Regions from separate parts of the Streptomyces sp. NPDC002838 genome, predicted to be linked through region 1. Evidence: riboswitches for the same ligand, from Rfam matches in the RefSeq annotation. Region 1 holds a riboswitch; each other region holds the start of a gene.

Region 1 (7,846 bases):
GGACGTAACCACCTTCGAGCGCCTTGAGGATGTGCCCGATCTCGTCGGTCGTCCTCTCCAGCCGTGGCACGACCTCCCGGCAGGCGAACTCCACCACCGCGACGGCGTCGGGGTGTTCGGTACCGAGGACCTCCCGGACGAGGGCCGGTGCGGCCGTGACGTCCCACGCCCGCTCTTCCATGCCCTCCGCGACCCGCCGGCACAGCTGCTCCAGCAGGTCGATCGAGTCGGCGGCCGTACGCGCCGGGCCCTCGACGAGATCCGTCAGCTCCACCGGCACCTTGACCGGTTCCCCGGGCTCGGCCAGCAACTCCTTCTCCACCAGCCCGAAATGAGCCGCCAGACAGGCCCTGAGCCCCGGCAGCGCGTTCGCCTGCCCGCCCCACACCTGCGAGGCACGCAGCACCGCGAGCACGAGGTTCACGCGCGGTTCGCCGACCGGTCCGCCGCCCAGAATGTGCAGGCCGTCGCGGATCTGCACGTCCTTGATCTCGCACAGATAGCCGTCGATGTGCATGACGAACTCGTCGAACGCCTCGTCGTCCGGCTGCTCGTCGACATGCAGGTCGTGGTGCAGCTCGGCCGCCTTCACCAACGTCCAGATCTGCGCGCGTACGGCCGGCGCCTTCGTCGGGTCCAGGTCGGAGACGAGCGCGTACTCGTCGAGGAGCTGTTCCAGCTTGGCCAGGTCGCCGTAGGTGTCGGCGCGCGCCATCGGCGGCACCAGGTGGTCGACGACGGTGGCGTGCCCGCGCCGCTTGGCCTGGGTGCCCTCGCCGGGGTCGTTGACGATGAACGGGTAGATCAACGGCAGGTCCCCGAGGACGGCGTCCGGAGCGCAGCCGCCGCTGAGCCCGAGTCCCTTGCCCGGCAGCCACTCCATCGTGCCGTGCTTGCCCATGTGCACGATGGCGTCGGCGCCGAAGCTGTTGTCCAGCCACCTGTACGCGGCCATGTAGTGGTGCGACGGCGGCATGTCCGGGTCGTGGTAGATCGCGATCGGGTTCTCGCCGAAGCCGCGCGGCGGCTGGATCATCACGACGACGTTCCCGAACTGGAGCGAGGCCAGCACGATCTCGTCCCCGTCGACGTACAGGCCGCCCGGCGGCTCACCCCACGCCTCCAGCATCGCGTCCCGCAGCTCGGGGTCGAGCTTGTCGAACCACGCCCGGTAGTCGGCGAGCGGCACGCGTGCGGGGGCGGAGGCCAGCTGCTCCTCCGTCAGCCACTCGACGTCGTGGCCGCCGGCCTCGATCAGCCGGTGGATCAACTCGTCGCCGCCGGACGGGTACGCGGTGACCCCGTATCCCGCGTCCCGCAGCGCGTCCAGCACTCGCACCGCCGAGGCGGGCGTGTCCAGGCCGACCGCGTTGCCGACGCGCGAGTGCTTGGTCGGGTAGGCGGTGAAGACGAGCGCGAGCTTCTTCTCGGCGTTCGGCTTGTGCTTCAACTCCGCGTGCCGTACGGCGATTCCGGCGACCCGCGCGGCCCGCTCCGGATCGGCGACGTACACCGGGACCTCGTCCGGCCCCTGCTCCTTGAAGGAGAACGGCACGGTGATCAGCCGCCCGTCGAACTCCGGGATGGCGACCTGCATCGCCGCGTCCATGGGGGAGAGAGCGGCGTCCGACTCCTCCCAGGCGCTCCGCGACGAGGTCAGGCAAAGCCCCTGCAGCACTGGGACGTCGAGGTCGGCGAGCGCCCCGATGTCCCACGCCTCCTCGTCACCGCCGGCCGACGCCTGCGAGGCGTGCGTGCCGCCGGCGGCGAGGACGGTGGCGACGAGGGCGTCGGCCTTGGCGAGGAGCTCGTAGAGTCCGGGGTCGGCACCGCGCAGCGAACCGCAGTACACGGGAAGTGCGTTGGCGCCCCGCGCTTCGATCGCGTCGCACAGCGTGTCCACGAAGGCGGTGTTGCCGCTGAGCTCGTGCGCTCGGTAGAAGAGGACGCCGACGGTCGGGCGCCCCTCGGCGAAGGGACGCTCACCATGGACGCCGTACTCGGGCATCTTCCGCGGCTCGACGAACCCCTCACCGGTCAGCAGCACGGTGTCCGACAGGAACCGCGCCAGCTCGGTCAGGTTGGCCGGCCCGCCCTCGACGAGATACCGCAGCGCCTCCGCCACGACTCCCGCCGGCACCGACGACTCGGCCATCAACTCCGCGTCGGGCACGGCCTCTCCGCCCAGCAGCACGGTCGGGATGCCGGACGCCTTCAGCGCGGCGAGCCCGTCCTCCCAGGCCCGCTTGCCACCGAGCAGCCGTACGACGGCGATGTCCGCGCCCGCGATGAGGGAGGGCAGCTCGCCCTCGACATCCACGCGGGTCGGGTTGCCGATCCGGTAGGAGGCACCGGAAGCGGCCCGAGCCGCCAACAGGTCCGTGTCGGCGGTCGACAACAACAACACTGTGCTCATGCGGGCGCTCCCGGTGGAAGGAAAGGCAGTCCTTGCGGCGCGCCGGACTCGATGAGCCGCCACAGCGCGTCCGTGTCCGCGTGCTGTTCGATCAGGTCGCCGAGCCGGTCGAGCTGCTCCTCGCGCAGCGCGGCGAACGAGGTGTCCGGGGCCGGCACGAACCGGCGGCCCGCGGCGGCCGCCACCTCACGCAGGAAGGCCCGCCGGAAACCGTCCGACTCCAGCGATCCGTGCCAGTGCGTGCCCCAGGTCTGGCCGACCCGGCAGCCGTCCAGGAAGGGCTCTCCGCCTGCGATATCGGCGACCCCGTGATGAATCTCGTACCCCGCGGCGTGCTCCCCGAGGGCTTCGCCCTCCGGCCGCGTGAGGGTCTTCTCCCGCGCGAACCGCACCCGTACGGGAAGCAGCCCGAGCCCGTCGACATGCCCCTGCCGGCTCTCGACGTCGTCCTCGATGTGCTCGCCGAGGATCTGGAAGCCGCCGCAGATGCCGAGGACCGGCAGCCCGGCCGCGGCCCTGCGGACGAGGGCGTCGGCCAGCCCGCGCTCCCGCAGCCACTCCAGTGCCCGTACGGTCCCCCGGGTCCCCGGAATCACCACGAGGTCGGCGTCGGACAGCTCCTCCGGCCGGTCCACGAACCGGACGACCACACCCGGCTCGGCGGCCAGCGCGTCCACGTCGGTGAAGTTGGACATCAGGGGGACGGCACAGACGGCGACGCGCAGTACGTCCGCGCCGACGGGCGGGGCGACGACCGACTCCCTGACCGTCCCCCGCAGGGAGACCCGGAGCCCGTCCTCCTCGTCGATGCCGAGCCCGTGCCGGAAGGGCAGGACGCCGTAGGTCCGCCGTCCGGTGAGCCCGTGCAACATGTCGAGCCCGGGTTCCAGCAGGGAGACGTCCCCCCGGAACTTGTTGACCAGGAACCCGGCGACGAGTTCCTGATCCTCGGGCGAAAGCAGCGCGACGGTCCCGAAGAAGGAGGCGAACACGCCACCACGGTCGATGTCCCCCACCACGAGCACAGGCAGCCGCGCGTTCCGCGCGATCCCCATGTTCACGATGTCGGTCCGCCGCAGATTGATCTCGGCAGGACTGCCGGCCCCCTCACAGATCACCGCGTCATACGTGCCCCGCAACTCGGCGAGACAGTCCAGCACGGTCCCGAGGAGCCTTTGCTGCCGCCCCCCGTGGTACCCGCGCGCGCTCAGCTCGCCGACCGGCTTCCCGAGCAGCACGACCTGACTGCTCTGCTCGCCTCCTGGCTTGAGCAGCACGGGATTCATCAGGGCGGTCGGCTCGACACGACAGGCCTGCGCCTGCATGGCCTGCGCCCGCCCGATCTCCGCGCCCTCCCGCGTCACGAACGAATTGAGGGACATGTTCTGCGCCTTGAAGGGCGCCACCTTGACGCCCTGCCGCACCAGCCACCGACAGATCCCGGCGGTGACGACACTTTTGCCGGCGTCGGAGGTGGTACCGGCGACGAGAAGCCCACCACCGGTCATGACACACGCCCCGACCGCCGGCGGCACCGCTGTGGGCAGTCGTTCCGCAGGGCGATGGGGGTCCCCCCGCTCGAGCGAAGCCGAGAGTGGGGGAGGGTGGGCACAGCCTGCGGTGCCGGGCGCCTCGCGACCCGCTCCCGCAGTAGCGCACCTGCCGCACTCACCCCCAACGCCAGCCACCCCACCCGCCGCGACAACCGAACAGCCCGCTCGATGTCCCCGACTTCCACAGAACGCCCCCCATCGTTCAGCACAGGCCGATGCTCGACCCGCCCCGCATACGACAACGTCCCCCCGAGCCGCACCCCCAGCGCCCCCGCGAACGACGCCTCCACAGGCCCGGCGTTGGGACTCGGATGCTTGGCCGCGTCCGCACGCCAAGCACGTACGGCCCCCCGCAGATCTTCGCCGGCCACCGCAGCCAGAACCGCAGTCACCCGCGCCCCCGGCCACCCCGCAACGTCGTCGAGCCGCGCGGAAGCCCACCCGAACCTCCGGTGGCGCAGCGACTTGTGCCCGACCATCGCGTCAAGGGTGTTGACGGCCCGAAACCCGAGAAGCCCCGGCACCCCACCAACGGCCCCCCACACCAGCGCCCCCACCACCGCGTCGGACGTGTTCTCGGCGACGGACTCCACCACGGCCCGCGCGATCCCGTCGGCGTCGAGTGCCTGCGGATCCCGTCCGCACAGATGCGGCAGCCGCGCCCGGGCCCCCTCGACGTCCCCCGCCTCCAGGGCACGTCCGACGGCCCGGGCTTCCCGGGCGAGCGAAGTCCCGCCCACGACGGCCCAGGTGGCGGCGCCGGTCAGCGCGACGGAGGCGGCAGGGGACGTACGTACGGCACGAGCGGCCACGGCCCCGAGCGCGACGGCGCCACCGGCACACACGACGGCGTGCAGCGCACCCCACCCGCGATGGTCCCGCCACAACACCCGCTCCACGGCACCCGCGGCCCGTCCGAACACGGCGACCGGATGCCCACGGCGCGGATCACCGAGAAGCAGGTCGCCGAGGAGGCCGGCGGCGGCGCCGTACGCGAAAACGCGATCGGCCCGCATCGGCTCAGCCGACCGCGGAGTCAGACAACGCGTTGGTACTGAACCTCAATCGGCAGCCGAGCATGGCGATATGTCCTCACTCAGGGTGTCCACGCCCTGGTTCGACGAGACCGGCGGTGAGAGTTCCTGGCTCCCGGGGCTTTCTACCCCGGTGACAGTGGCGGGACCGCGCCGGATTCTCACCGGCTTCCTCTCCTGCCGCCGTACATGGCTCCGGCAGTCCACCACGGGGTTGGAAGGGCCGTCAACTTGCTGTTGACCTGCGACGGGAGAGTGTGCGAAGGCCCACACATGCGTGAGGTGCGGGACGGTGATCCGTTCCGCACCTCAAGTGCTTTCGCGTGCTGTGCGTCAGGCCACGATCAGATAGATCCCGTACGCCACCGCCGCCGCGCACGCCGCGAAGCAGGCGTACGCGCCCGTGACCGCAAGCGCGGCGGAGTCCCCCTGGGCCGCCGCCCGTTCGCGTCGTGAGAGGCCGGTGATGCCGAGGGTGAACACGGCCACGAGGGCCACGGTGACCGCGAGGCTGACGCCGAAGACGGAGCCGAGGGCCGACCAGTCGATCTTCATGGTGATGCTTCCTTCTTGGCCGGATGCTTGACCGGGTGCGCGGGGGTCAGACCGTGGTGGCGGTCGACGTGGCGGGCTCGGCCGCCTGGGCCGGGATCGTGGTGGCGAGGTCCTCGGTCACCGTGCCCGCCGGCGGCGGGGTCACGGCGGCGATCGCCGTGGTCATCACGCCGGCCGGCTCCTCGGAGTCGCAGACGTTCGTGTGGTCGACGACCTCACGGCGGGAGATCTTCCAGATCGCGGCGCTGGAGGCGACGAGGAAGACGGCGACGACGGCCGTACCCCAGTCGCCGAAGCCCGTCACGTACTCGGCGAGCGCGCCGACCAGGGCGGCGGCGGGGAGCGTGAGACCCCAGGCGACGAACATGCGCGTCGCCGTGGACCAGCGGACGACCCCGCCCTTGCGGCCGAGGCCCGCGCCCATCACCGCGCCGGAGACCGAGTGCGTGGTGGAGAGGGAGAAGCCGAGGTGGGAGGAGGCCAGGATGACCGTGGCCGCGCTGGTCTGGGCGGCGAAGCCCTGCTGCGGCTGGAGGTCGGTCAGACCCTTGCCCATGGTGCGGATGATGCGCCAGCCGCCGAGGTAGGTGCCCAGCGCGATGGCGATGCCCGCGGAGAGGATGACCCACAGGGGCGGGTCGGAGTCGGGGGCGACGGCGCCGCCGGCGACCAGGGCGAGGGTGATGATGCCCATCGTCTTCTGCGCGTCGTTCGTGCCGTGCGCGAGGGACACGAGACCCGCCGAGGCGATCTGGCCGGCCCGGTAGCCCTTCTCGGCGGCCTTGCCGTCGGCCTTCTTGCCCAGCCTGTAGGAGAGGCGGGTGGCGAACATCGCCGCGAGACCCGCCACCAGTGGGGCCGCGATCGCCGGGATCAGGACCTTGGTGACCAGCGCGTCACCGTGGACGGCGCCCACGCCGGCCGAGGCGATGGCGGCGCCGATCAGACCGCCCATGAGGGCGTGCGAGGAACTGGAGGGCAGGCCCACGAGCCAGGTCAGCAGATTCCAGAGGATCGCGCCGACCAGGGCGGCGAAGATGACCTCGGGACGGATGCCGGTCTCGTCCACGAGACCCTTGGAGATCGTGTTGGCGACCTCCACGGAGAGGAAGGCGCCTACAAGGTTCAGTACGGCGGACATGGCCACCGCGACCTTGGGCTTGAGCGCACCGGTCGAGATGGTCGTGGCCATCGCGTTGGCGGTGTCGTGGAAACCGTTCGTGAAATCGAACGCGAGTGCGGTTACCACCACAATCGCGAGGATCAGCGAGAAGTTTTCCATTTACCCAGGCAATCGTTCGAGGTCATTGGCCGGACGAACGTAGGTAACCTGAGTGAACGGAAGATGAACTGAGGAGGGCCGCACGGTGTCCGGGGATGACGGTTCTCGCACCGCCGAGCTCCCTTTCTCTCGTGCGGCCCAGTCGCCGCACGGCTAGTAGCCTCGGGCAAACTTTCTCAGCTGGGTCAGGGACCCGTTGAAGAGATTTTGGTCACCCGGCAGGCTGCCGCCGTTGTCGTACTGCCAGATCGTCCAGGCCGACCATCCGGCCGGCAGTGCCCCCGTGCCCGCGGAGTTGTAACGGGCGACCCACAGGGGGTGGTTCGAGGCGAAGGCGCCGCTTCGGCCGGTGCACGTGTTCCACCAGTGGGCGGTGGTGTAGATCACCGGACGGCGACCGGTGCGCCGCTTGACCTCGTCGCTGAACGACTTGATCCAGCTGACCATCTTCGCCTTGCTCAGGCCGTAGCACTTGCGCTTCTTGTCGTACGGGTTGTACTCGATGTCGAGCGCGGGCGGCAGCGTCCAGCCGTCCGCGGTCCAGCCGCCGCCGTTGCGCACGAAGTGTGCCGCCTGTGCCTTGCCCGACGACTTGTTGGGCAGCGCGAAGTGGTACGCGCCGCGGATGATGCCCATGTCGCGGGCGCCGTTGTACTGCTGGCCGAAGTACGGGTTGCGGTAGGTGGTGGACTCGGTCGCCTTGACGTAGACGAACTTGGCGCCCTTCGACTTGGCCTTCTGCCAGTTGACGTTCTTCTGATGGGAAGAGACGTCGTGTCCTTTCGGCGGGCTCGCCGCCGAGGCCGGCGTCTCGGCGAGTGCGATCCCCCCGGCGGTGAGAGCCGCCACGGACGCCGCTAAGGCGCGGTTGTGGCGGCGGGATGGTTTGCGATCACGGGCCATATGTCCCCCCGGAATGGCGACGTGCACGACAAAACACCAGAGATTACTGGAAGATCATCGGATCTTCTGCGATCTCCGGCCAAGCGATCGAAGAAGGTCATAT
Region 2 (7,846 bases), on a different contig from region 1:
GTGCGCAGTACGGACCGGCAGGAGGCGGACCCGCGCCAGGGGTTCCGCTGCTGCTGAGGACCGACACGGAACCGACACATACCGATATGCGGACGAGGGGTTCCGCATCTGCGACACCGTGACCTAGATTGCCTGCGCTTACACAGGTGATCAGTGAGGGGACGGAGCCGCCCGATGTCGAACGAGCCGGAAGTGAGCGGAACGGTGGTGACCCCCGCGAGGGTCGTCATCGCCGTCTGCCTCGTCGCGCCCTTCGTGGCGATGCTGTGGGTGGGGTCGTACACCAAGACGGACCCGGCCTTCATCGGCATCCCGTTCTTCTACTGGTACCAGATGGCCTGGGTGCTGATCTCCACGGCGCTCACGATGATCGCGTACAAGCTGTGGCAGCGTGACCAGCGCGCCCGCTCCTCCCAGAAGGGCGGTGCGTCGCAGTGAACGACGGCGTGAACGGCGTCGCACTCGCCGTCTTCATCTTCTTCTTCCTGGCCGTCACGGTCATGGGCTTCCTGGCCGCCCGCTGGCGCAAGGCAGAGAACGAGCACAGCCTCGACGAATGGGGCCTCGGCGGCCGCTCGTTCGGCACCTGGGTCACCTGGTTCCTGCTCGGCGGCGACCTGTACACGGCGTACACCTTCGTCGCCGTACCGGCGGCGATCTACGCGGCGGGCGCGGCCGGTTTCTTCGCCGTGCCGTACACCATCCTGGTCTACCCGCTGATCTTCACCTTCCTGCCCCGCCTGTGGTCGGTCTCGCACAAGCACGGCTACGTCACGACCTCGGACTTCGTGCGCGGCCGGTGGGGCTCCAAGAGTCTGTCCCTCGCCGTGGCCCTCACCGGCATCCTCGCGACCATGCCGTACATCGCGCTCCAGCTGGTCGGCATCCAGGCCGTGCTGGACGTGATGGGCGTCGGCGGTGGCGAGAACACCAACTGGTTCATCAAGGACCTGCCGCTGCTGATCGCCTTCGGCGTGCTGGCCGCGTACACGTACTCGTCGGGTCTGCGGGCCCCCGCGCTGATCGCGTTCGTGAAGGACACGCTGATCTACATCGTCATCGCGGTGGCGATCATCTACATCCCGATCAAGCTGGGCGGGTTCGACGACATCTTCGCCAAGGCGAGTGAGGCGTACAGTCAGACCAACCCGGCGACGGGCGCCCCGCGCGGTGCGCTGGTCCCGGCGGAGGCCGGCCAGTGGACGTACGCCACGCTGGCGTTGGGCTCCGCGCTGGCGCTGTTCATGTACCCGCACTCGATCACGGCGACGCTGTCCTCGCGCAGCCGTGAGGTGATCCGCCGCAACACCACCATTCTGCCGCTGTACTCGCTGATGCTGGGCCTGCTGGCGCTGCTGGGCTTCATGGCGATCGCGGCCGGAGTCAAGGTCAGCAACGGGCAGTTGGCGATCCCGCAGCTGTTCGAGGACATGTTCCCGAGCTGGTTCGCGGGCGTGGCCTTCGCAGCGATCGGCATCGGCGCGCTGGTGCCGGCGGCGATCATGTCGATCGCGGCCGCGAACCTCTTCACCCGCAACATCTACAAGGACTTCATCAAGCCGGACGCCACGCCGGCGCAGGAGACCAAGGTCTCCAAGCTGGTCTCGCTCCTGGTGAAGGTGGGCGCGCTGGCCTTCGTCCTGACGATGGACAAGACGGTCGCGATCAACTTCCAGCTGCTGGGCGGCATTTGGATCCTGCAGACCTTCCCGGCGCTGGTCGGCGGCCTGTTCACCCGCTGGTTCCACCGCTGGGCGCTGCTCGCGGGCTGGGCGGTCGGCATGGTCTACGGCACGGTCGCCGCGTACGGCGTCGCCTCGCCGACGCAGAAGCACTTCGGCGGCTCGTCGAAGGAGATCCCCGGCATCGGCGAGATCGGCTACATCGGTCTGACGGCGTTCGTGCTGAACGTGGTCGTCACCGTCGTCCTGACCTTCGTCCTGAAGGCGCTGAAGGCCCCGGAGGGCGTCGACGAGACCAAGCCGTCGGACTACACGGCCGACGCGGGCGACCCGGGCGTCCAGGTGGAGCTGCCGCCGGCCACGGCGGGCGCCACGCACTGAGCCGTACGCGAGAACGACGGGCCGCCGGATCGAATCCGGCGGCCCGTCGCCGTTCCCGGCCATGCGCCGCAAGGGCACTCGGCACCTCACTCTCCTCACCTACGAGTTGACGCTCCGAAACCACCGCGACACAACATATGGGGGTGCTGTCCTCACGCGGCACAAGATGTATGCTCATGCTCGCTGTCGCCGCAGGGGAATCCGGTGCGAATCCGGAACTGTCCCGCAACGGTGTACCCATGCCCGTATATGCGCGTATGGGCGTCAGTCCGAGGACCTGCCGACAGCACGCCCGGCCGTCCGGTCCGGGTGTTCTGACGTCCGGGCCTCGTGGAATGGGTCGGTGGACGCGACGCCGCGTGCGCTCGTGTGCTGCCCCCTGCCCTCCACCAGGCCCCCGTGCCGAGCGAGGGAGAGCCCCACGTGACCATCGCGCCAGCCGAACCGGTTTCAGCAGCCCTGGAGACCGACGGTCCCGGAACCGCGTTGCTGCGGATCCTGACCGAGCTGACCGCCGACCTGCCCGACGCCGACCCCGGCCGGGTCGCCGCAGCCGCGCTGCGCGGCCGGTCCGCGCGGGCCGACGAGACGGAGTTGCGCGAGCTGGCCACCGAGGCGGCCGCCGGCCTGATCTCCGAGGACCCGGTCTACTCGCGGCTGGCCGCCCGCCTGTTGACGATCGGCATCGCCGCCGAAGCCGCCTCGCAGGGCGTCACGTCCTTCACCGGGTCCGTCGCCGTGGGGCACCGGGAGGGGCTCATCGCCGACCGTACGGCCGAGTTCGTACGGGTCCACGCCGAGCGCCTCGACGCGCTGATCGACACGGACGCCGACGACCGCCTCGGCTACTTCGGCCTGCGCACCCTGCACAGCCGCTATCTGCTCCGGCACCCGATCACCCGCAAGGTGATCGAGACGCCGCAGCACTTCATGCTGCGCGTCGCCGCGGGGCTGGCGGAGGACGACACGAGCAGGTCCGTCGACGAAGTCGCCGCGCTCTACCGGCTCATGAGCCGCCTCGACTACCTGCCCTCCTCCCCCACCCTCTTCAACTCCGGTACCCGGCACCCCCAGATGTCGTCCTGCTACCTCCTGGACTCCCCCAAGGACGAGCTGGACTCCATCTACGACCGCTACCACCAGGTGGCCCGCCTCTCGAAGCACGCCGGCGGCATCGGCATCGCCTACTCCCGCATCCGCTCCCGCGGTTCGCTGATCCGCGGCACGAACGGGCACTCCAACGGCATCGTCCCGTTCCTGAAGACCCTCGACGCCTCGGTCGCCGCGGTGAACCAGGGCGGCCGGCGCAAGGGCGCGGCGGCGGTCTATCTGGAGACCTGGCACTCCGACATCGAGGAGTTCCTGGAGCTGCGCGACAACACCGGTGAGGACGCCCGCCGTACGCACAACCTGAACCTCGCGCACTGGGTCCCGGACGAGTTCATGCGCCGGGTCGACGCCGACGGGCAGTGGTCGCTGTTCTCGCCGTCCGACGTGCCGGAGCTGGTCGACCTGTGGGGCGAGGAGTTCGACGCGGCGTACCGGTCGGCCGAGAAGAGGGGGCTGGCGAAGAAGACCATCCCCGCCCGTGACCTCTACGGCCGCATGATGCGCACCCTCGCGCAGACCGGCAACGGCTGGATGACCTTCAAGGACGCCGCCAACCGCACCGCCAACCAGACGGCCGAGCCGGGCCACGTGGTCCACTCCTCCAACCTCTGCACGGAGATCCTGGAGGTCACGGACGACGGGGAGACGGCGGTCTGCAACCTGGGGTCGGTGAACCTGGGCGCGTTCGTCTCCGGCGGCGACATCGACTGGGAGCGGCTGGACGAGACGGTCCGTACCGCCGTCACCTTCCTCGACCGGGTCGTCGACATCAACTTCTACCCGACCGAGCAGGCGGGCCGCTCCAACTCCCGCTGGCGCCCGGTCGGCCTCGGCGCGATGGGTCTGCAGGACGTCTTCTTCCAGTTGCGCCTGCCCTTCGACTCGCCGGAGGCCAAGCGGCTCTCCACGCGGATCGCCGAGCGCATCATGCTGGCCGCGTACGAGGCCTCCGCCGACCTCGCCGAGCGCAACGGCCCGCTGCCGGCCTGGGAGAAGACCCGTGCGGCCCGGGGTGTCCTCCACCCCGACCACTACGACACGGAGTTGACCTGGCCGGAGCGCTGGGCGGCCCTGCGCGAGCGGATCGCCTCCGTCGGCATGCGCAACTCGCTGCTGCTGGCGATCGCGCCCACCGCCACCATCGCCTCGATCGCGGGCGTGTACGAGTGCATCGAGCCGCAGGTGTCCAACCTGTTCAAGCGCGAGACGCTGTCCGGCGAGTTCCTCCAGGTCAACTCGTACCTGGTGAAGGAACTGAAGGAGCTGGGCGTCTGGGACGCGCGCACCCGTGAGGCGCTGCGCGAGGCGAACGGCTCGGTGCAGGAATTCGCCTGGATCCCCGAGGACGTACGGGCCCTGTACCGCACCGCGTGGGAGATCCCGCAGCGCGGCCTGATCGACATGGCGGCGGCCCGGACCCCGTTCCTGGACCAGTCCCAGTCGCTGAACCTCTTCCTGGAGACGCCCACCATCGGCAAGCTCTCCTCGATGTACGCGTACGCCTGGAAGTCGGGCCTGAAGACGACGTACTACCTGCGCTCGCGCCCGGCGACCCGCATCGCCCGCGCCGCCCGAGCCCAGGCGCAGTCCGAGAAGACCATCCCCGTACAGCAGCCGGCGCCCGACGAGGCCGTCGCCTGCTCCCTGGAAAACCCCGAGTCCTGCGAGGCCTGCCAGTAATGACCACCCGTAACACGAACCTGCTCGACCCGGGCTTCGAACTGACTCTCCGTCCCATGCGCTACCCCGACTTCTACGAGCGCTACCGGGACGCCATCAAGAACACCTGGACCGTGGAGGAGGTAGACCTCCACTCGGATGTGTCGGATCTCGCGAAACTGTCACAAGGTGAGCAGCACCTCATCGGCCGCCTGGTCGCCTTCTTCGCGACGGGCGACTCGATCGTCGCGAACAACCTGGTGCTGACGCTGTACAAGCACATCAACTCCCCCGAGGCCCGCCTGTACCTGAGCAGGCAGCTCTTCGAGGAGGCCGTCCACGTCCAGTTCTACCTGACGCTCCTGGACACCTACCTGCCCGACCCGGAGGACAGGGCCGCGGCCTTCGACGCCGTCGAGAACATCCCCTCCATCCGCGAGAAGGCCGAGTTCTGCTTCAAGTGGATCAACGAGGTCGAGAAGCTGGACCGCCTCGAGACGAAGGCGGACCGCCGCCGCTTCCTGCTCAACCTCGTCTGCTTCGCCGCGTGCATCGAGGGCCTGTTCTTCTACGGCGCCTTCGCCTACGTCTACTGGTTCCGCAGCCGGGGTCTGCTGCACGGCCTGGCGACCGGCACCAACTGGGTGTTCCGCGACGAGACGATGCACATGAGCTTCGCGTTCGACGTCGTGGACACCGTCCGCAAGGAGGAGCCGGAGCTGTTCGACGACCAGCTTCAGCAGCAGGTCACCGACATGCTGAGGGAGGCCGTCGAGGCCGAGCTGCAGTTCGCGCGCGACCTGTGCGGTGACGGCCTCCCGGGCATGAACACCGACTCGATGCGGCAGTACCTGGAGTGCGTGGCCGACCAGCGCCTGACGCGCCTCGGCTTCGCTCCGGTGTACGGCTCCGAGAACCCCTTCTCCTTCATGGAGCTCCAGGGCGTTCAGGAGCTGACCAACTTCTTCGAGCGGCGTCCGTCGGCGTACCAGGTCGCGGTGGAGGGCACCGTGGACCTGGACGAGGACTTCTGAATCTCGTAGGCCTCGCGGGCTTCCTGGGCCTCCCTGATCTGACGGTCGATGCGCCGGTCGTGCAGGATGCCGATCACTGACGGGAGGACCAGGAGGACGAGGATCCCGAGGACGGTGAGCATTCCGATCAGGCCTTGTGTCTGTGCGGTGGTCATGACACCACTGTCACGCCGAATACTCCTTACCGACAGTGGCAGGACTGCCGTGGACCCTCGATTTACTGCCAGATCCGAGGCAGACTGGCGGCATGTTGCAGAACGTGGCGGCCGTCCTTCTCAACGGCGTGCATCCCTTCGAACTCGGCGTCGTCTGCGAGGTCTTCGGCATCGACCGCAGTGACGAGGGCCTGCCGGTGTACGACTTCGCGGTCGTCTCGGCGGAGGGACCCTCGCTCGGCACGCACGTCGGCGGCCTCACCGTCTCCACGCCGTACGGCCTGGACCGGCTGGACGAGGCCGATCTGATCGCCGTGCCGGCCGGGAGCGACTACGTCACCCGGGAGTATCCGCCGGAGCTGCTCGACGCCCTGGTCCGGGCCGTGGACCGGGGCGCCCGGGTGATCAGCGTCTGCTCCGGCGTGTTCGCGCTCGGTGCCGCCGGGCTGCTCGACGGGCGGCGGTGCAGTGTGCACTGGCGGCAGGCGGAGGAGCTGGCCCGTCGCTATCCACAGGCGATCATCGAGCCGGACGTGCTGTACGTCGACGAGGACCCGGTGATCACCTCGGCCGGCACCGCCGCCGGCATCGACGCCTGTCTGCACATCGTGCGCAAGGAACAGGGGCCGGAGGTCGCCAACAAGATCGCCCGGCGGATGGTGGTGCCGCCGCACCGGGACGGCGGGCAGGCCCAGTACATCGAGCGCCCGCTGCCGCGGTCCCAGTGCGACACGGTCGGCGAGGTGCTGGTGTGGATGGAGCAGCACCTCGACGAGGAGATCACCGTCGAGCAGCTCGCCGACCTCGCGCACATGTCCCCGCGCACCTTCGCCCGCCGCTTCCAGCAGGAGACGGGAACGACTCCCTACCGCTGGATCCTGCGCCAACGTGTGCTGCTGGCCCAGCGGTTGCTGGAGGCGACGGACGAGACGGTGGACGCGATCGCCGGTCGAACGGGGTTCGGGAACGCGGCCGCGCTGCGCCACCAGTTCGTCCGGGCGGTGGGGACCACCCCGAACGCCTACCGGCGGACGTTCAGAGGACCCGAAGCCGGATCGGACGCGGCCTGACCGTCACCTGGGCACCGCCTTCAGCAGCAGCCGCTTCGGTCGCAGCGTGATCCCCACCAGGGGCGACTCGTCGGCCTCCGGCAGCCGTTCGAAGCGCCACTTCTGGATCACGGTCGCCAGGAGGATGCCGAGCCCGGCCACCGAGAAGTGGTCGGCCGGGCATTTCCGGTTGCCCGCGCTGAAGGGGCTCATCGCGTACTTCGGCACGTCCTTGGAGCGCTCCGGAAGCCAGCGGTCCGGGTCGAAGTCGAGGTGGTGGTCGTAGGACCGCGGATCGCGCTGGAGGGCGAGCGGGCTGTAGACGATGTCCGCACCGGCCGGAATGCGATACCCGCCGAGTTCGTTCTCGGTCGTGGCCCGCCGCGTCAGAATCCATACGGCGGGTCGGATGCGCAGCGCCTCCCAGACGACGTTGTTCGTATGCGTGAGCTTCCTGAGGTCGGCGAATGTGACCGGGCCGTCACCCACGACCGATCGCACCTCTTCGCTCATCCGGTCCGCCTGTTCCGGATGTTCGGCCAGCAATTGCAAGATCCACATCAACTGGGACCCCACGGTTTCGCTGCCCGGGGTGAGAATCGCTATGACCTGGTCGTGGACCTCCTGTTCGTTGACCGGTTCACCATTTTCGTCCTTTGCCTCCAGCAGGGCCGTCAGCAAATCGTCGGGCTTCTCGGCGGCGGCCCGGCGTTCGGCGATGACCTCGTCGGCCAGCCTGTGCAATTCGGCCAGTGCCCGGTCGAATTCCCGGTGGG
Region 3 (7,846 bases), on a different contig from region 1:
GGCCCGGCTGAGGGCGCACGCCTTCGCGCGGGACCGTACGGCCCTCGATGTGGCGCGCGATGTGGTCGCGTACCGGACGAGGTTCGAGCGGGACTGAGGACCGGTCTTCGCTCAGACCTCCACCCGTCCGTGCGTACGGATCTCCGTCAGGCGCCTCGCCCCCAGTTCCACGGCCCCCCGCGTGGCGTCGGACGACACTTCGCCGAGGCCGCCGTTGGAGACAGTGATCGCGTCTTCGCCGATGCGGACGGCGGCGACCTCCAGGGCGAGCAGGGTGGTGTCGCCGTAGTCCGTCTCGCCGTACAGGGTGACGCGCAGGCCCTGGCGGGCGTCCCCGGCGTCCGGCAGGGGCGCCTCGGTGACCCGGACGCGCTGCATATAGCCGTGGGCGGTCCTGGCCGTGAACCGGCCGCACGTGCGGGGCAGCGTCTTCAGCCAGGCCAGGGTCCGCTCCATGTCGGCCCGGCGCGGGGTGAGGATCTGGTAGCGCAGTTGGGCCTCGTTCCAGACGTCGTCGAGGCCGATCACCGCCCGGGCCCTGGCGTCCGCGCCGAACAGTTCCTCGGCGTAGAGGGCGTCGAGCAGGCGCTGGCAGCCCGGGGCTTTCGTCGTGGCCTTGAGCAGCCCGTCCCGCCAGGCCGCGGGGCCCTGCGTCGACGCCCATGGCTCGCCCAGGTCGGCCTCCGTGATCAGCGCGGCCTCGGCCTGTGCCCGGGTGAGGGCGGGGGCGGCGGTCGGGGACGGAGGTGTGGTGGGCCGGTGGGTGGCCGGGGACGGGGTTGTCGTGGGCGGGACGGCGGGTCTCGGGGCGGTCTGGGGGTCGGGGATGAGCGAGGAACAGGCGGTCGCGGTGAGCAGGACGCCGAGCGAGAGCGCGGAGGCGAGGAGGGCGCGGACCGGCGGTGGGGTCATCGGGGGTGTCTCCTTGGGGCGGCCAAGATCGAGTGCGCCCTCTTACGGCACCACCGCGCCCGTCGGGCCACCAGTGAGCCGGGCCGTCCGAGTGAGCGGGGGCCGGGCCGTCCGGGTGAGGCCGATGGACCGGCGGGAAAACCGGTCGCCCGTCCCCGCGCCCCGCTGCTACGGTCCCGCCATGCAGCGCGACCGTGTCCCCGCACATCCGTCTCTCACGACGACGCCGGAGAGTGTCCCGGCGCGCTGACCACTGGACCGCATGTCCGAAGCCCCGGGGCGAGTGCCCCGGGGCTGCGTCGTTCCTTGGTCCCCCTGGTACCTCGCCCCCCGAGCGAGGGAGCTCACCATGTACTACGACCACCGCCGACTCGGCCGTGAACTCGACCTGTTCGACACCGACCCGCTGATGGGGTCCGGCCTGCCCTTCTGGCTTCCTGACGGGGCCGTCGTACGGCACACCCTGGAGGAGTACATCCGGGAGGCCGAACGCGCCGCCGGCTACCGGCATGTGTACTCGCCCGTGCTCGGCAAGCGGGAGCTGTACGAGATGTCCGGCCACTGGTCCCACTACAGCGACGACATGTTCCCGCCGATGGAACTGGGCGCGGAGGAGGTCGTACTGCGCCCCAGCCTCTGCCCCCACCACGCCCTCATCTACCGCTCCCGCTCCCACAGCTACCGGGAACTCCCCCTTCGGATGGCCGAGTTGGGCGGCATGTACCGCTCCGAGCTGTCCGGCGTCCTCGGCGGGCTGACCCGCGTCCGGGCCATCCAGCTCAACGACGCGCACATCTTCTGCACCCTGGAGCAGGCCGTCGAGGAGGCCCGCGCGGCCCTGGAGCTGATCGGCCGCGCCTACGCCGACCTGGGCATCCGCGCCGCCCGGTACCGTCTCTCCCTCCCCGGCGAGGGCGGCAAAGGCAAGTACGTCGCCGACCCGGAGCTGTGGCGGCGGGCCACCGCACTGCTCAGGGAGGTCCTGGACGGCTCCGGCATCGCTTACGAGGCGGTGGAGGGCGAGGCCGCCTTCTACGGCCCCAAGATCGACGTCCAGATCACCGACCCCGCCGGACGCGAATCCACCCTCTCCACCGTCCAGATCGACTTCCACCAGCCCGAGCGCTTCGACCTGCGCTACATCGGCGCCGACGGGGCGAAACACCGGCCGGTCATGGTGCACCGCAGCATCATCGGCAGCGTGGAACGGGCGGTCGCGCACCTCATCGAGGAACACGGCGGCGCGTTCCCGGCGTGGCTCGCGCCCGTGCAGCTGGTGGTGCTGCCGGTGGCGCAGGCGCAGGTGGAGCAGGGGGAGGAGGTCGTACGGCGGGCTCTGGCGCGGGGTCTGCGGGCGGAGCTGGCGGCCCCCGGTGACGGCACCCTCGGCGCCCGCGTCCGGGCGGCGCGGCTCGTGCCGTACCAGGCGGTGATCGGGGAGCGGGAGGCCGGCGGCGACCTGGCGGCCGTACGGCTGCGGGACGGGCGGCGTCCGGGGGCGGTGCCGGTGGCCGAACTGCTGCGCGTGATCGGAGCCTGTGTGGAGGAGCGCGGCACCGAACTGTGGCGGGCTGCGTAAGGTCACTCTCGTAGCCCGTGGAGAGAGGATCCCAGCCGTGACAGCCGTGACAGGTCAGCCCATCCCGGTGATCATCGACTGCGACACGGGTGTCGACGACGCCCTGGCCCTGCTGTTCGCCGTACGGCACCCGGGTCTCGACGTGCGCGCGGTGACCTGCGTGGCGGGGAACACCGACGTGGACGGGGTGGTCCGCAACACCCTGACCGTGCTGGAGCAAGCAGGGGCGTCCGGCATACCGGTCGCGCGGGGTGCCGAACGCCCGCTGATCGAGCCCGTCCGCACGGCCCGGCACGTCCACGGCCAGGACGGGATGGGCGACCTCGGCCTGCCCGCGCCGACCCGAGTCCCGGTCGACGTCGACGCGGTCACGCTGCTGCGGCAGGAGATCCTCGCCTCCCCCCGTCCGGTCACCCTGATCCCCACCGCACCGCTGACGAACATCGCGCTGCTCCTGCGCACGCACCCGGAGGTGGTGCGGAACATCGAGCGGATCGTGTTCATGGGCGGCGCGGTGGCGGCCGGAAACGCCACGCCCGTCGCGGAGTTCAACGTGTGGCACGACCCCGAGGCCGCCGCGATCCTGCTCACGGCCGGGGTGCCGATCACGATGTACGGCCTGGACGTCTTCAAGCAGGTCCTCGTCCCGGCCGGGGATGTCCAGCGCCTGCGCGCGAGCACGGAACCCCGCCTCCGCATGGCCGGCGAACTCCTCGCCCACCGCGACCCCGCCACCTCCGGCGACCCCACCCCCATGGGCGGCCTCGGCGACGCGGGCGCGGTCTGCGCGGTCGTCGACCCGGAGGGCATCACCACCGAGCCCCTCCCGGTCGAGGTCGCCCTGGCCCCGGGCCCCACCCGAGGCCAGACGATCGTCGACCGCCGCTCACGGCCCGGTGAGTCCGAGATCCACGAGGGCGTACGTGAACAGCCGCTGGTGGATGTGGCGTTGGGCGTGGACGTGGAGCGGTATGTGAAGTTGTGGCTGGCGACCGTGGAGGGCGTTTAGGGCCGGTCGCAGTCGGCGGAGCGTTTCGCGGCGCAGCGGGAACTCCTTGCCGGGCGGGGGATGGACACGACGCGGTGCGGGCTGGCCTGCTTCAGCGCTGCCGGCTTCAGCGATGTCGCGACGCCCGGCAGTTGCCCGTCGGGGCACTAGCGGGTGTCGGCCGGCCGTACCGCCCACCTCTGTTCCACCTTCGCGAGCCGCCAGTAGCCGATGGCCGCCGCCCACACCACCACGAACAGACCGACGATGACGTAACCGACGTTGTCGAGATCGATGTCGGCGATCCAGGTGGTCACGACGTCGGTCAGGTCGAGCTTCTCGTGCAGGACGCCGACCAGTTCGATCGTGCCGATGAAGAAGGCGACGGCGATGGACAGGCCGGTGATGGTGAGGTTGTAGAAGACCTTGCGGACGGGGTTGGAGAACGCCCACTGGTAGGCGAAGTTCATGAACGTGCCGTCGAGGGTGTCGAACAGGCTCATGCCGGCGGCGAAGAGGAGGGGCAGGGAGAGGATCGCGTACCAGGGCAGACCGGCCGCCGCACCCGAGCCCGCCATCACCATCAGGGTCACCTCGGTGGCCGTGTCGAAGCCGAGGCCGAAGAGGAAGCCGAGGGGGTACATCTGGCCGGGGCGGCTGATGGACTTGGTGAGGCGGCCGAGGATCCGGTTCATGAACCCCCGTGAATCCAGGTGCTGTTCGAGTTCCTTCTCGTCGTACGTGCCGGCCCGCATGGCCCGGAAGACCTTCAGGATCCCGAGCAGGGCGACCAGGTTGAGGGCGGCGATGAGGTAGAGGAACGTCCCCGAGACCGTCGTACCGACGATCCCCAGCGTCTGGTGGGTGCGGGAGTCGTCGTTCATGAGGGTGCCCGCGAGCGCGGCGCCGCCCGCGACGAGCGCGGCCATCGCCACCACCACGCTGGAGTGACCGAGCGCGAACCAGAAGCCCACCGACACCGGCCGCTTGCCGTCGGCCATCAACTTGCGGGTGGTGTTGTCGATGGCGGCGATGTGGTCGGCGTCGAAGGCGTGCCGCATGCCGAGGGTGTAGGCGGTGATGCCGAGGCCGATGCCGAAGGCCTTGTCGCCGACCTCGTAGTGACCGGGTACGACGAGCAGGAAGAGAACACCGAAGGCCACGACGTGCAGGGCGGCGATCACCGCCATCAGGCCGGCGGTCTTGAGGGTGTCCTCGCGGCGCCAGCGGTAGGCGGATGTGGGCTCGGGCAGGGTCATACGGTCACGCTCCAGCACCTCGTGGATCAACTCGTGAGATGCCGTGGCCGGTCTCCTGGCTTACGGGTCGTGTGTCCGCCGTTCCTGCCTTCCCAGTCGTACGACCAGTGGCACCGGCTTGCGCCGGACGGGACGTGAACTCCCCGATCACAGTGGCGAGGGCCGCTCCGGAATGGCCCCTGAAGGGGCGTCACCGGCTTCCCGAGCACCACGGCCCGCCCACCGTAGGGCGGCAGGCGGTCTCCTGCATAGCTGCGTACTTGCGCAGGTATTCAAGATCACACAGGTCGCCTGCGAGGATGACGGCATGCATCTCGTCCCCGCCGACCGAGCGGACCGCCGCACCATCGACGGGCACCGGGTGTGCGACGCCATCGCCGCGATCGGCGAACCCGGCCACGTCCGCACCTGGGCCGACCGTTTCTCCCTCCTCGCGGACCCCAAGAGGCTCGCGCTGCTCCTCGCCCTGCACCAGACCGGGCCGCTGGCCGTGTCCGACCTGGCGATCGCGACCGGCATGAACGATCCCGCCGTATCGCAGGCGCTGCGGTTGCTGCGGGCGGCGGGGGTCGTGGAGGGGGAGAAGGAGGGGCGGGTGGTGCGGTACCGGGTGGTGGACGGAGAGGTGCGGGGGCTGTTGGAGCACTGCGCGGCCGACGGGGGCTGACGCTTGTGGGAGGCGGTGATTGGCAGATCTGTTCCACCCCCGCGAGGGAAAACACCAGGTCACGTGGCCGTGTTGGTGGAACAGATCTGCCAATCACCGGGTTCTCCGGGGGCACCGCGAACAGCGGCTGCGCCGCCGTCAGGTTGTGTGCGTGGTCTGCGAACAGCCGGTCGAGGCCCTGGAAGCGACCGCCGTCTGCAATCACGTGGGCCACGGCGGCTGCCTCCGGTCAGGGCCGCACTGAAACCCCTACAGGCCAGGGCCGACGGCCCCGCCCGCGCACCACGGGGGAAGTGCGCGGGCGGGGCTCCCGACACCCCTGCGGGGCCTCGGGGGGATCGCCGGTCGGGCTGACGTTGCCCGGCCGGCGGTCGAGGGGTCGGCTGATGGGCCTACGAGCGAGTTGCCCGTCCGGCGTTCAAGCCATCAGCCGACGGTACTTACGAGCGAGCGGCCCGCCGGCGTCGCGTGGCCAGGACGATGCCCGCGCCGCCCGCCAGGAGTACGGCCGCGCCGATGGCGATCGGGCCGGTCGCGCTGCTGCCGCCCGTCTCCGCGAGGTTGTCGCCGCCGCCGTTCGGCTTGGGGGCCGGGGCGGTGGTGGAGTCGGAGGGGGTCGGGGTCGGGGTCTCGGTGGACGGCGTCTCCGAGGCCGGGGGCTCGGTCGCCGGAGGCGTCGTCTCCTCCGTCGGCGTCGAGGGCTCGGTGGGCTCCTCCGGGGTCGACGGGGGCGGGGTGGGCGTGGACGGCGGCTCCTCCGTGGGCGGAGGCGTCGTGCAGTTCTTCGTGCCGCCGTTCCAGGCCGCGATCAGCTTGTCCTTGATGACCGGGCGGTCCGGGCCCTTGGGCAGGTCGCCGTGCTGGAATCCGTCGTTGGCGTCGAGCTTGCCGTCGAACTTGACCGCGCCGCGGTAGAGGTCGATCTGCGCGAAGCAGCCCGCGTCCGGCACCGCGATGTCGAGGGAGTCGGTCTGCCCCGGCTTGACGGTCACCGTGTCGAAGTCGACGAAGACCTGCTCGCCGGAGGTCGCGAAGGTCGCGCCGTGGGCGAGGTAGGAGGCGAGGGAGGCGGTGCAGGTGGTGGCGTCGCCGGCGGCACGGACCTTGATGTGGACCTTGCCGTCGTCGGTGGGCTTGAGGTTCTGGTCGTCGACCTTGACCGAGTCGAAGAAGTTGGAGCCGTCCAGCGAGAACTGGCAGCGGTCGGTACCGGTCTCCGTGCCCGCGCCCGTCCCGGGCTTGTAGGTGCCGCCGGACTTCCAGCCGTCGCCGCCGGGGGTGCCGGTGGCCCAGGCGGCCGAGGCGGGGGCGGCACAGAGGACGAGCGCCACGGCGCCCGTCCCCAGCAGGCGGCGCGCGGTGACACGTCTAGCTATGGACATGCGGATCCCATCGGGTGAGGGGGGTGGCGAGTGTTCCGAAGAACACCGGGTCAAAAACGCACACAGAGCCCTGAGATACACAGAGTGATGCACAGGGTCTGAAAAGCACTGGGCCCATTGGTCACATGCGCCACGGTGTCCGCACATCGTGGATCTCCTGGCAGAACGCTGTCAACCTGCGGCTATGGAGGGGGACTTCAGAAGGCCATCACAATTTCATCACACGGGGAATGAACTGCTCCGGACGGCGTTCGAGTTCGCTTTCCCGACAATGTGGACAGGTACCGGAGTGCCTACTTGAGCGCCCCGCACCACTGCCCCGAGGGAGACCGCGTGACCGACCGTCCCGACCGCCCCGAGACCACTCCCGACCTCTCCTCCCGCGACCCCAACTGGTGGCGCCAGGCCGTCGTCTACCAGGTCTACCCCCGCAGCTTCGCCGACGCCGACGGCGACGGACTCGGCGACCTGCGAGGCGTCACCCGCCGGCTGAACCATCTCGCCGCGCTCGGCGTCGACGCCCTGTGGCTGAGCCCCTTCTACCCCTCCGAACTCGCCGACGGCGGCTACGACGTCGCCGACTACCGGGACGTCGACCCGCGCCTGGGCAGCCTCGACGACTTCGACGCGCTCGCCGCCGAGGCCCACCGGCTCGGCCTGAAAGTGATCGTCGACCTGGTCCCCAACCACACCTCCCACCAGCACGTGTGGTTCCAGGAGGCCCTCGCCTCCGGCCCCGGCTCCCCCGCCCGCGACCGCTATGTCTTCCGCGACGGCCGCGGTACGCACGGCGAACTCCCGCCCACCGACTGGCAGTCCGTCTTCGGCGGCAGCGCCTGGCAGCGGGTGCCGGACGGACAGTGGTACCTGCACCTGTTCGCGCCCCAGCAGCCCGACCTCAACTGGGCGAACGAGGAGGTCCGCGCCGACTTCCGCACCACCCTGCGCTTCTGGTCCGACCGCGGGGTCGACGGCTTCCGTGTCGACGTCGCCCACGCCCTGGCCAAGGACCTGAGCGAGCCGCTGCGCGACCTCGGCGCGCCCGAACTCAGCAGCGAG

The links. A riboswitch is a leader RNA that binds a small molecule or an ion and turns the genes downstream of it on or off. The one in region 1 is predicted to bind cobalamin.
Region 2: it holds a riboswitch for cobalamin, as region 1 does, so the genes downstream of both, ABT063_RS10115 (ribonucleoside-diphosphate reductase subunit alpha) here and ABT063_RS37355 (cobalamin biosynthesis protein) in region 1, are expected to answer to the same signal.
Region 3: it holds a riboswitch for cobalamin, as region 1 does, so the genes downstream of both, nicT (Nickel transporter NicT) here and ABT063_RS37355 (cobalamin biosynthesis protein) in region 1, are expected to answer to the same signal.

The regions. Positions count from the first base shown of each region.
Region 1 covers NZ_JBEOVF010000040.1:60,663-68,508, reverse strand. Annotated here, with positions in the region: gene cobN (cobaltochelatase subunit CobN) at 1-2,416, opposite strand, end outside; gene ABT063_RS37360 (cobyric acid synthase) at 2,413-3,924, opposite strand; gene ABT063_RS37355 (cobalamin biosynthesis protein) at 3,921-4,985, opposite strand; cobalamin riboswitch at 5,087-5,226, opposite strand; gene ABT063_RS37350 (hypothetical protein) at 5,337-5,558, opposite strand; gene ABT063_RS37345 (inorganic phosphate transporter) at 5,605-6,840, opposite strand; gene ABT063_RS37340 (lysozyme) at 6,994-7,743, opposite strand.
Region 2 covers NZ_JBEOVF010000006.1:24,696-32,541, forward strand. Annotated here, with positions in the region: gene ABT063_RS52170 (YbdD/YjiX family protein) at 1-57, shown strand, start outside; gene ABT063_RS10105 (DUF3311 domain-containing protein) at 175-438, shown strand; gene mctP (monocarboxylate uptake permease MctP) at 435-2,063, shown strand; cobalamin riboswitch at 2,234-2,362, shown strand; gene ABT063_RS10115 (ribonucleoside-diphosphate reductase subunit alpha) at 2,487-4,853, shown strand; gene ABT063_RS10120 (ribonucleotide-diphosphate reductase subunit beta) at 4,853-5,866, shown strand; gene ABT063_RS10125 (hypothetical protein) at 5,779-6,021, opposite strand; gene ABT063_RS10130 (GlxA family transcriptional regulator) at 6,114-7,091, shown strand; gene ABT063_RS10135 (bifunctional albaflavenone monooxygenase/terpene synthase) at 7,095-7,846, opposite strand, start outside.
Region 3 covers NZ_JBEOVF010000022.1:118,113-125,958, forward strand. Annotated here, with positions in the region: gene ABT063_RS26630 (GAF and ANTAR domain-containing protein) at 1-97, shown strand, start outside; gene ABT063_RS26635 (hypothetical protein) at 112-912, opposite strand; gene thrS (threonine--tRNA ligase) at 1,262-2,491, shown strand; gene ABT063_RS26645 (nucleoside hydrolase) at 2,538-3,500, shown strand; gene nicT (Nickel transporter NicT) at 3,647-4,738, opposite strand; cobalamin riboswitch at 4,767-4,966, opposite strand; gene ABT063_RS26655 (ArsR/SmtB family transcription factor) at 5,046-5,405, shown strand; gene ABT063_RS26660 (LAETG motif-containing sortase-dependent surface protein) at 5,846-6,787, opposite strand; gene ABT063_RS26665 (glycoside hydrolase family 13 protein) at 7,121-7,846, shown strand, end outside.